Linked DNA regions of Chelatococcus sp. HY11. The protein of the gene in region 1 interacts with the protein of each later gene in a pairwise test. Links are inferred from orthologs where the notes say so. Each region holds a gene or a part of one and is shown in the gene's direction. Other genes may lie near its edges.

Region 1 (3,617 bases):
GTCGCCTTCACCGGCCCGCCTTGGCAAGACCCTGGTTGAGGTCTTGAAGGGATAAGACAGCTTTTTGCCTGGTCCGGCGCTAGCCGGACCAGGTTTACATCTGTCTTGTCCGGACGTTGTAGATCCTCATCTGAGGGTCGAAGAGGAAAGGGTCTGGAAACCTTCTGGGAATATTGCGGTTCGATCGCCATATGACCGGCGGGGATCCAAGAGATCCAGTTTGATCGAAACGGGAGCGCCCCAGGCGGTCCCTCTCGCCGCGAAACCGGGTTGCGGCGGGAGAAGCCGGCCTTCGATGGCCGCGCATATGCCTTCGCAGCCGCACCCACACGTGTGTTGCAGAGGTCCCGGCCAGGATGAAGACGATGGCACGCCAGGACGTGAACGACATCTTTGCTCAAACTTCCTTCCTCTACGGTGGCAATGCCGCCTATCTGGAGGAGCTCTACGCCCGCTACCAGCAGAACCCGTCCTCCGTCGACGAGCAGTGGCAGACGTTCTTTGCCGGGCTGAAGGACGAGGGGTCGACGATCGTCGAGAACGCGCGCGGCGCGTCCTGGAAGCGGCCGAACTGGCCGATCGTCGCCAATGGCGAGCTCGTCTCGGCGCTGGACGGCAACTGGATCGGCGTCGAGAAGGCGATCGGCGACAAGATCAAGGGCAAGGCCCAGGCGAAGGGCGTCGAGCTCAGCCAGGCCGAGGTCGAGCAGGCGGCCCGCGACAGCGTGCGCGCTATCATGATGATCCGCGCCTATCGCATGCGTGGCCACCTCCATGCCGATCTCGATCCGCTGGCGCTCGAACCGCGCGGCGATCACGAGGAACTGCACCCCTCGACCTACGGCTTCGGGCCGCAGGACTACGATCGCAAGATCTTCATCGACAACGTGCTCGGTCTCGAGTTCGCCACCATCAACCAGATGCTGGAGATCCTGCGGCGCACCTATTGCCAGACGCTGGGCGTCGAGTTCATGCATATCTCCGATCCGACCGAAAAGGCCTGGATCCAGGAGCGCATCGAGGGGCCGGACAAGGAGATCAGCTTCACCCGCGAGGGCAAGCGCGCGATCTTCAACAAGCTCGTCGAGGCGGAAGGATTCGAGAAGTTCCTCGACGTCAAGTACACCGGCACCAAGCGCTTCGGCCTCGACGGCAGCGAGTCGATGATTCCGGCGCTCGAGCAGATCATCAAGCGCGGCGGCGCGCTGGGCGTTCGCGATATCGCGCTCGGCATGGCGCACCGCGGTCGTCTGAACGTGCTCGCGCAGGTCATGGGCAAGCCGCACCGCGCCATCTTCCACGAGTTCAAGGGCGGATCCTTCGCGCCTGACGACGTGGAAGGCTCCGGTGACGTGAAGTACCATCTCGGCGCCTCGTCGGACCGTGAGTTCGACGGCAACCGCGTCCATCTTTCGCTCGCCGCCAACCCCTCGCATCTCGAGATCGTCGATCCCGTCGTGCTCGGCAAGGTGCGCGCGAAGCAGGACCAGCTCGGCGACACCGTCGAGCGTTCGAAGGTGCTGCCGCTCCTCATCCATGGCGACGCGGCCTTCGCCGGCCAGGGCGTCGTGGCGGAATGCCTCGGCCTCTCCGGCCTGAAGGGGCACCGCACCGGCGGCTCCCTGCATTTCATCATCAACAACCAGATCGGCTTCACGACCAACCCGCGCTATGCGCGCACCTCGCCTTATCCGTCGGATCTCGCCAAGATGGTCGAGGCGCCGGTGTTCCACGTGAATGGCGACGACCCGGAAGCCGTGACCTTCGCCGCGAAGATCGCCATCGAGTTCCGGCAGAAGTTCCACAAGCCTGTCGTCATCGACATGTTCTGCTACCGCCGCTTCGGCCATAACGAGGGCGACGAGCCGGCGTTCACCCAGCCGATCATGTACAAGAAGATCCGCCAGCATCCGACGTCGCTGGAGATCTACGGCAAGAAGCTCGTGGCCGAGGGCGTGCTGGCCGAAAGCGAGGTCGAGGAGGCGAAGGCCGCCTGGCGCACGAGGCTCGAGGGCGAGTTCGAATCGGCGCAGACCTACAAGCCCAACAAGGCTGACTGGCTGGATGGCCGCTGGTCAGGGCTCAAGGCTGTCCGCGAGGACGCCGACGATCCGCGCCGGGGGGCGACCGGCCTGCCGGACGCGACCCTGAAGACCATGGGCGAGCGCCTGACCACGGTGCCGGAAGGCTTCCATCTGCACCGCACGATCCAGCGCTTCCTCGACAATCGTCGCAAGACGATCGAGGAAGGCCAGGGCATCGACTGGGCCACCGGCGAGGCGCTTGCCTTCGGCTCGCTGCTGCTTGAAGGCCACCCTGTCCGCCTGTCGGGCCAGGACGTCGAGCGCGGCACTTTCAGCCAGCGCCATTCGGTGCTGCTCGACCAGGAGAACGAGGACCGCTACACGCCCCTCAACAACCTGGACGAGAACCAGGCCCGCTACGAGGTCATCAACTCGATGCTCTCGGAAGAGGCGGTGCTCGGCTTCGAATATGGCTACACGCTGGCCGAGCCGAATGCGCTGACCCTGTGGGAAGCGCAGTTCGGTGACTTCGCCAACGGTGCCCAGGTGGTCGTCGACCAGTTCATCTCGTCGGGTGAGCGCAAGTGGCTCAGGATGTCGGGCCTCGTGATGCTGCTTCCGCATGGCTATGAAGGCCAGGGGCCGGAGCATTCCTCCGCCCGCCTGGAGCGCTATCTGCAGCTCTGCGCCGAGGACAACATGCAGGTCGCGAACTGCACGACGCCGGCGAACTACTTCCATATCCTGCGCCGGCAGCTGAAGCGCGAGTTCCGCAAGCCGCTCATCCTGATGACGCCGAAGTCGCTGCTGCGCCACAAGCGCTGCGTCTCGACGCTGGACGAGCTCTCCGAAGGCACGAGCTTCCACCGCATCCTGCGGGATGACGCCGAGCGTCTGCCGAAGGAGAAGATCAAGCTCGTCAAGGACGAGAAGATCCGCCGGGTCGTGATCTGCTCGGGCAAGGTCTACTACGACCTCTATGAGGAGCGCGAGAAGCGCGGCATCGACGACATCTTCTTCCTGCGCGTCGAGCAGCTCTATCCTTTCCCGGCCAAGACGCTTGCCGGCATTCTTTCCCGCTTCCGCAACGCTGAGGTGTTGTGGTGCCAGGAAGAGCCCAAGAACATGGGGTCGTGGAACTTCGTCGAACCCTATCTCGAATGGGTGCTCGACCATTCCGGCCTCAAGGCGACGCGTCCGCGCTATGTCGGACGTCCCGCCTCGGCCTCCACGGCTGTCGGCCAGATGTCCAAGCATCTGGCACAGTTGCAGGCTTTCCTTGACGAGGCGCTGGCTTCCTGAGGGAAGCCTTCGCCCCGCCCCCTCAAGCTGGCCGCAAGGCCTTAGATCGTCAGGCATCCGGCCCGGCCGGAAGACAGCAAGAAGCGAACATCATGGCGACCGAAATCCGTGTGCCGACCCTCGGCGAATCCGTGACGGAGGCCACCATCGGCCGGTGGTTCAAGAAACAGGGCGAGGCCGTGAAGGCCGATGAGCCGCTCGTCGAACTCGAAACCGACAAGGTGACGCTGGAGGTCAACGCTCCGGCCGCCGGCGTGCTCGCCGAGATCACCGTCAAGGAAGGCGACACCG
Region 2 (3,077 bases), 1.9 Mb from region 1 along the record:
ATCGCCCCGATTCTCACCTTCCGTCCGCATCGTCCGGACCTGAGGGAACGGGGTCAAGCGGCTTTAGCTCCCGTCAGCGGAGCTACCATCGGAAGTGCCATCGGATGCGCTGCGAAAGCAACATATCTTAGCGCGCCCCGCCCATTTTTGCCGGGATTGCACGCATTTTGTTTCAACATTCAAGCAATATGCGGCCGAAAGCCCTTCACCGCCTTATGCGGCCGGTAGCGGAACCATGGCGGGAACACCTTCGGGGACCTGGACCGGCGCATGTATCGCAGGCCAGACGCGCGGATCGGCGCGCAGACCCTCAACACGGGAGACGCTTCCCGCCCCCCCCACCACCAGGGCAATACCCATCACAAGGCCGCCGACGGCAACCGCCAGAGCGGGAACGGAGAACAAACTGACATCGAGACGCATGACTTTGGCCGAATCACATGTTGTCCACAGCTTTTCAACACCATGTCCTCACGTTTGTCCAAGGCAGCATCGCGACCGGACTATGTCGAAGGCAAGGCAACACACGCAAAGTAACACCCGCAAATCGCTCGCATCCACACACAGCACTTGCGGGAAAAGCCCTCAAACGGCACAAGACTGCCATGCTGCAGATCAACGAACTGACCTATCGGCTCGGAGCACGCCTCCTGATCGATCAAGCGACCGTCGCGGTCCCCAGCGGGGCGCGTGTCGGCCTCGTCGGTCGCAACGGCGCGGGCAAGACGACGCTCTTCCGGTTGATACAGGATGAGATAGCGGGCGAGTCCGGCAGCATCACCCGGCCCAAGAACTGGCGCATCGGCGCGGTCGCGCAGGAGGCGCCGGGAGGGCCGGAGACGTTGATCGAGGTCGTGCTGGCGGCCGATACCGAACGCGCCGCCCTGTTGGCCGAGGCCGAAACCACGACCGATCCCATGCGGCGCGCCGATATCGAGATCAGGCTCGTCGATATCGACGCCCATTCGGCGCCGGCCCGGGCAGCCTCCATCCTCCATGGCCTCGGCTTCGACGCGGAAGCACAGGCACGCCCGTGTTCCGCCTTCTCGGGCGGCTGGCGCATGCGGGTCGCCCTTGCCGCGGTGCTCTTCACCGAGCCGGATCTGCTGCTCCTGGACGAACCGACGAACTATCTCGATCTCGAAGGGACGCTCTGGCTTTACGACTATCTCGGGCGCTATCCCCATACGGTGCTCGTCATCAGCCACGACCGCGAGCTGCTCGATACCGCCGTCGACCACATCCTGCATCTCGACCAGGGCAAGCTCACGGTCTATCGCGGCGGCTACACCTCCTTCGATCGCCAGCGGCGGGAGAAGCAGGCCCTGCAGTCGAAGGCGCGCATGAAGCAGGAGGCCGAGCGCAAGCATTTGAGCGCCTTCGTCGAACGCTTCCGCGCCAAGGCCTCGAAGGCCCGGCAAGCGCAATCGCGCCTCAAGCGGTTGGAAAAAATGGAGCCAATCGCGGCGGTGGCCGGCGAAGAGGTGCTGCCTTTCCATCTCCAGGGGCCAGACCGCCCCCTCTCCCCGCCCCTCATCGCGATCGAGGGCGTGGGCGCGGGCTACGGCGACCGCACCGTGCTCGATCGACTCAACCTCACGCTTCTGCCGGACGACCGCATCGCGCTGCTCGGCTCGAACGGAAACGGCAAGTCGACCTTCGCCAAGCTCCTCTCCGGGCGCCTCGCGCCCATGAAGGGCCAGGTGACCCATTCGCCCAAGCTGAAGACAGCCTATTTCGCCCAGCACCAGCTTGACGAGCTGAGCATGGCCGAGACGCCGTTGCAGCATATCGCGGCGCTTATGCCGGATGCCCCGCAAGCCAAGCAGCGGGCGCGCGCCGCCCAGTTCGGCTTTTCCGGCGCGCGCGCCGAGACGCCAGTCGAGAAGCTCTCCGGCGGCGAGAAGGCGCGCCTCCTCATGGGCCTCGCGGCTTTCGGCGGTGCCCATCTCCTGATCCTCGACGAGCCGACCAACCACCTCGACATCGACAGCCGTCAGGCTCTCGTGGAAGCGATCAACGACTACACCGGCGCCGTCGTCCTCATCAGCCATGATCGCTTCCTCATCGAGGCCTGCGCGGAGCGCCTGTGGCTCGTCTCGAACGGCACCGTGAAGTCCTACGATGGCGACATGGACGACTATCGCCGCCTCGTGCTCGGCCTCGACAAATCCGGCAGCGGCGGCAATCGCGAGCCGGAGATCAAGGCGCCCGCCGCCGCGCCGGCCCGGCCCGCCGGCGCGGCGCGCCCATCCCTCAATGCCATGCGCAAGCGCGTCACGGAACTAGACGCGCGCATCGCGAAGCTGACAGCCGCCATTGAAAAGGTCGACACCGCACTTGCCGACCCCTCCGCCTTCAGGGACAATCCGACCAAGGCTGCGGAACTCGCGCGCATGCGCAACGAGGCCGCCGAGGCGCTTGCGCGAACGGAAGACGAATGGCTCGACGCGACGACGATGCTGGAAGACGCGCAATAATGATCGGAGCGACACACATACGCCGATCATCGCAGAAAAACACACCATATATATAATTTATATTAATATCGTCATAAATAATAAAAACAAAATTAATCGGAAAACATCATTGTTTATGCATTACATGCATCGCGAAAAATATTCGCCGATCGATACTACGTGACACTTTTACATGTCACCGATGGCGGACACCTTATGAAGCTCCTCACTCTTCCAGAGATCGTCAGGAGAATTCCTGGCGCCCGAGGTTTCGGCAAATCAGTCGCCCGTGCAACGGGGGTGATACCCTCGAAACGCGGTAGCGAGACCAGAGCCCCCTGCATGCTGGAAGGCCCTACAGAGCCGGCCTCTTCTCGATCCAGCCCCGTTCCGCCCCCAAGGGCCAAGAGGCAGCAGCAATTTGCTGTCTCTGTCGGAGCCAGCCGGGAGGCTGAGCCAGAAACCCCGAAACAGCGACGTCAGGGACTTGTCTATATTCCCATACGCTCCGAGAAATTGAGGGAGCTGGCCAGGATCTGGAACGAGCAGAGATTTTTGGCGGGAAAGGGCCTTTACGGCATCCTCCACAAGCCGGATGACATGCTGGAGAGCAACTGG

The links. The genes of interacting proteins can lie anywhere in the genome.
Region 2: the proteins of KIO74_RS14565 (region 1) and KIO74_RS05895 interact in binary tests that used the Escherichia coli proteins (3 or more experiments, as listed by UniProt). The link is inferred for Chelatococcus sp. HY11 from one-to-one orthologs.

What each region holds. Positions count from the first base shown.
Region 1 is NZ_JAHBRX010000001.1:3,177,879-3,181,495, forward strand. Bases 26-3,526 are described here. They hold KIO74_RS14565 (2-oxoglutarate dehydrogenase E1 component), read left to right. Parts: upstream 26-365; coding sequence 366-3,326; downstream 3,327-3,526. Other genes in these bases: sucD (succinate--CoA ligase subunit alpha), read left to right, coding at 26-55; odhB (2-oxoglutarate dehydrogenase complex dihydrolipoyllysine-residue succinyltransferase), read left to right, coding at 3,419-3,526. Outside these bases: more of sucD, read left to right, coding at 1-25; more of odhB, read left to right, coding at 3,527-3,617. UniProt on the Escherichia coli protein: E1 component of the 2-oxoglutarate dehydrogenase (OGDH) complex which catalyzes the decarboxylation of 2-oxoglutarate, the first step in the conversion of 2-oxoglutarate to succinyl-CoA and CO(2).
Region 2 is NZ_JAHBRX010000001.1:1,255,331-1,258,407, forward strand. Bases 82-3,042 are described here. They hold KIO74_RS05895 (ABC-F family ATP-binding cassette domain-containing protein), read left to right. Parts: upstream 82-605; coding sequence 606-2,480; downstream 2,481-3,042. Other genes in these bases: KIO74_RS05900 (hypothetical protein), read left to right, coding at 2,802-3,042. Outside these bases: KIO74_RS05890 (Crp/Fnr family transcriptional regulator), read right to left, coding at 1-2; more of KIO74_RS05900, read left to right, coding at 3,043-3,077. UniProt on the Escherichia coli protein: Genetic data indicate it may be involved in ribosome assembly or function.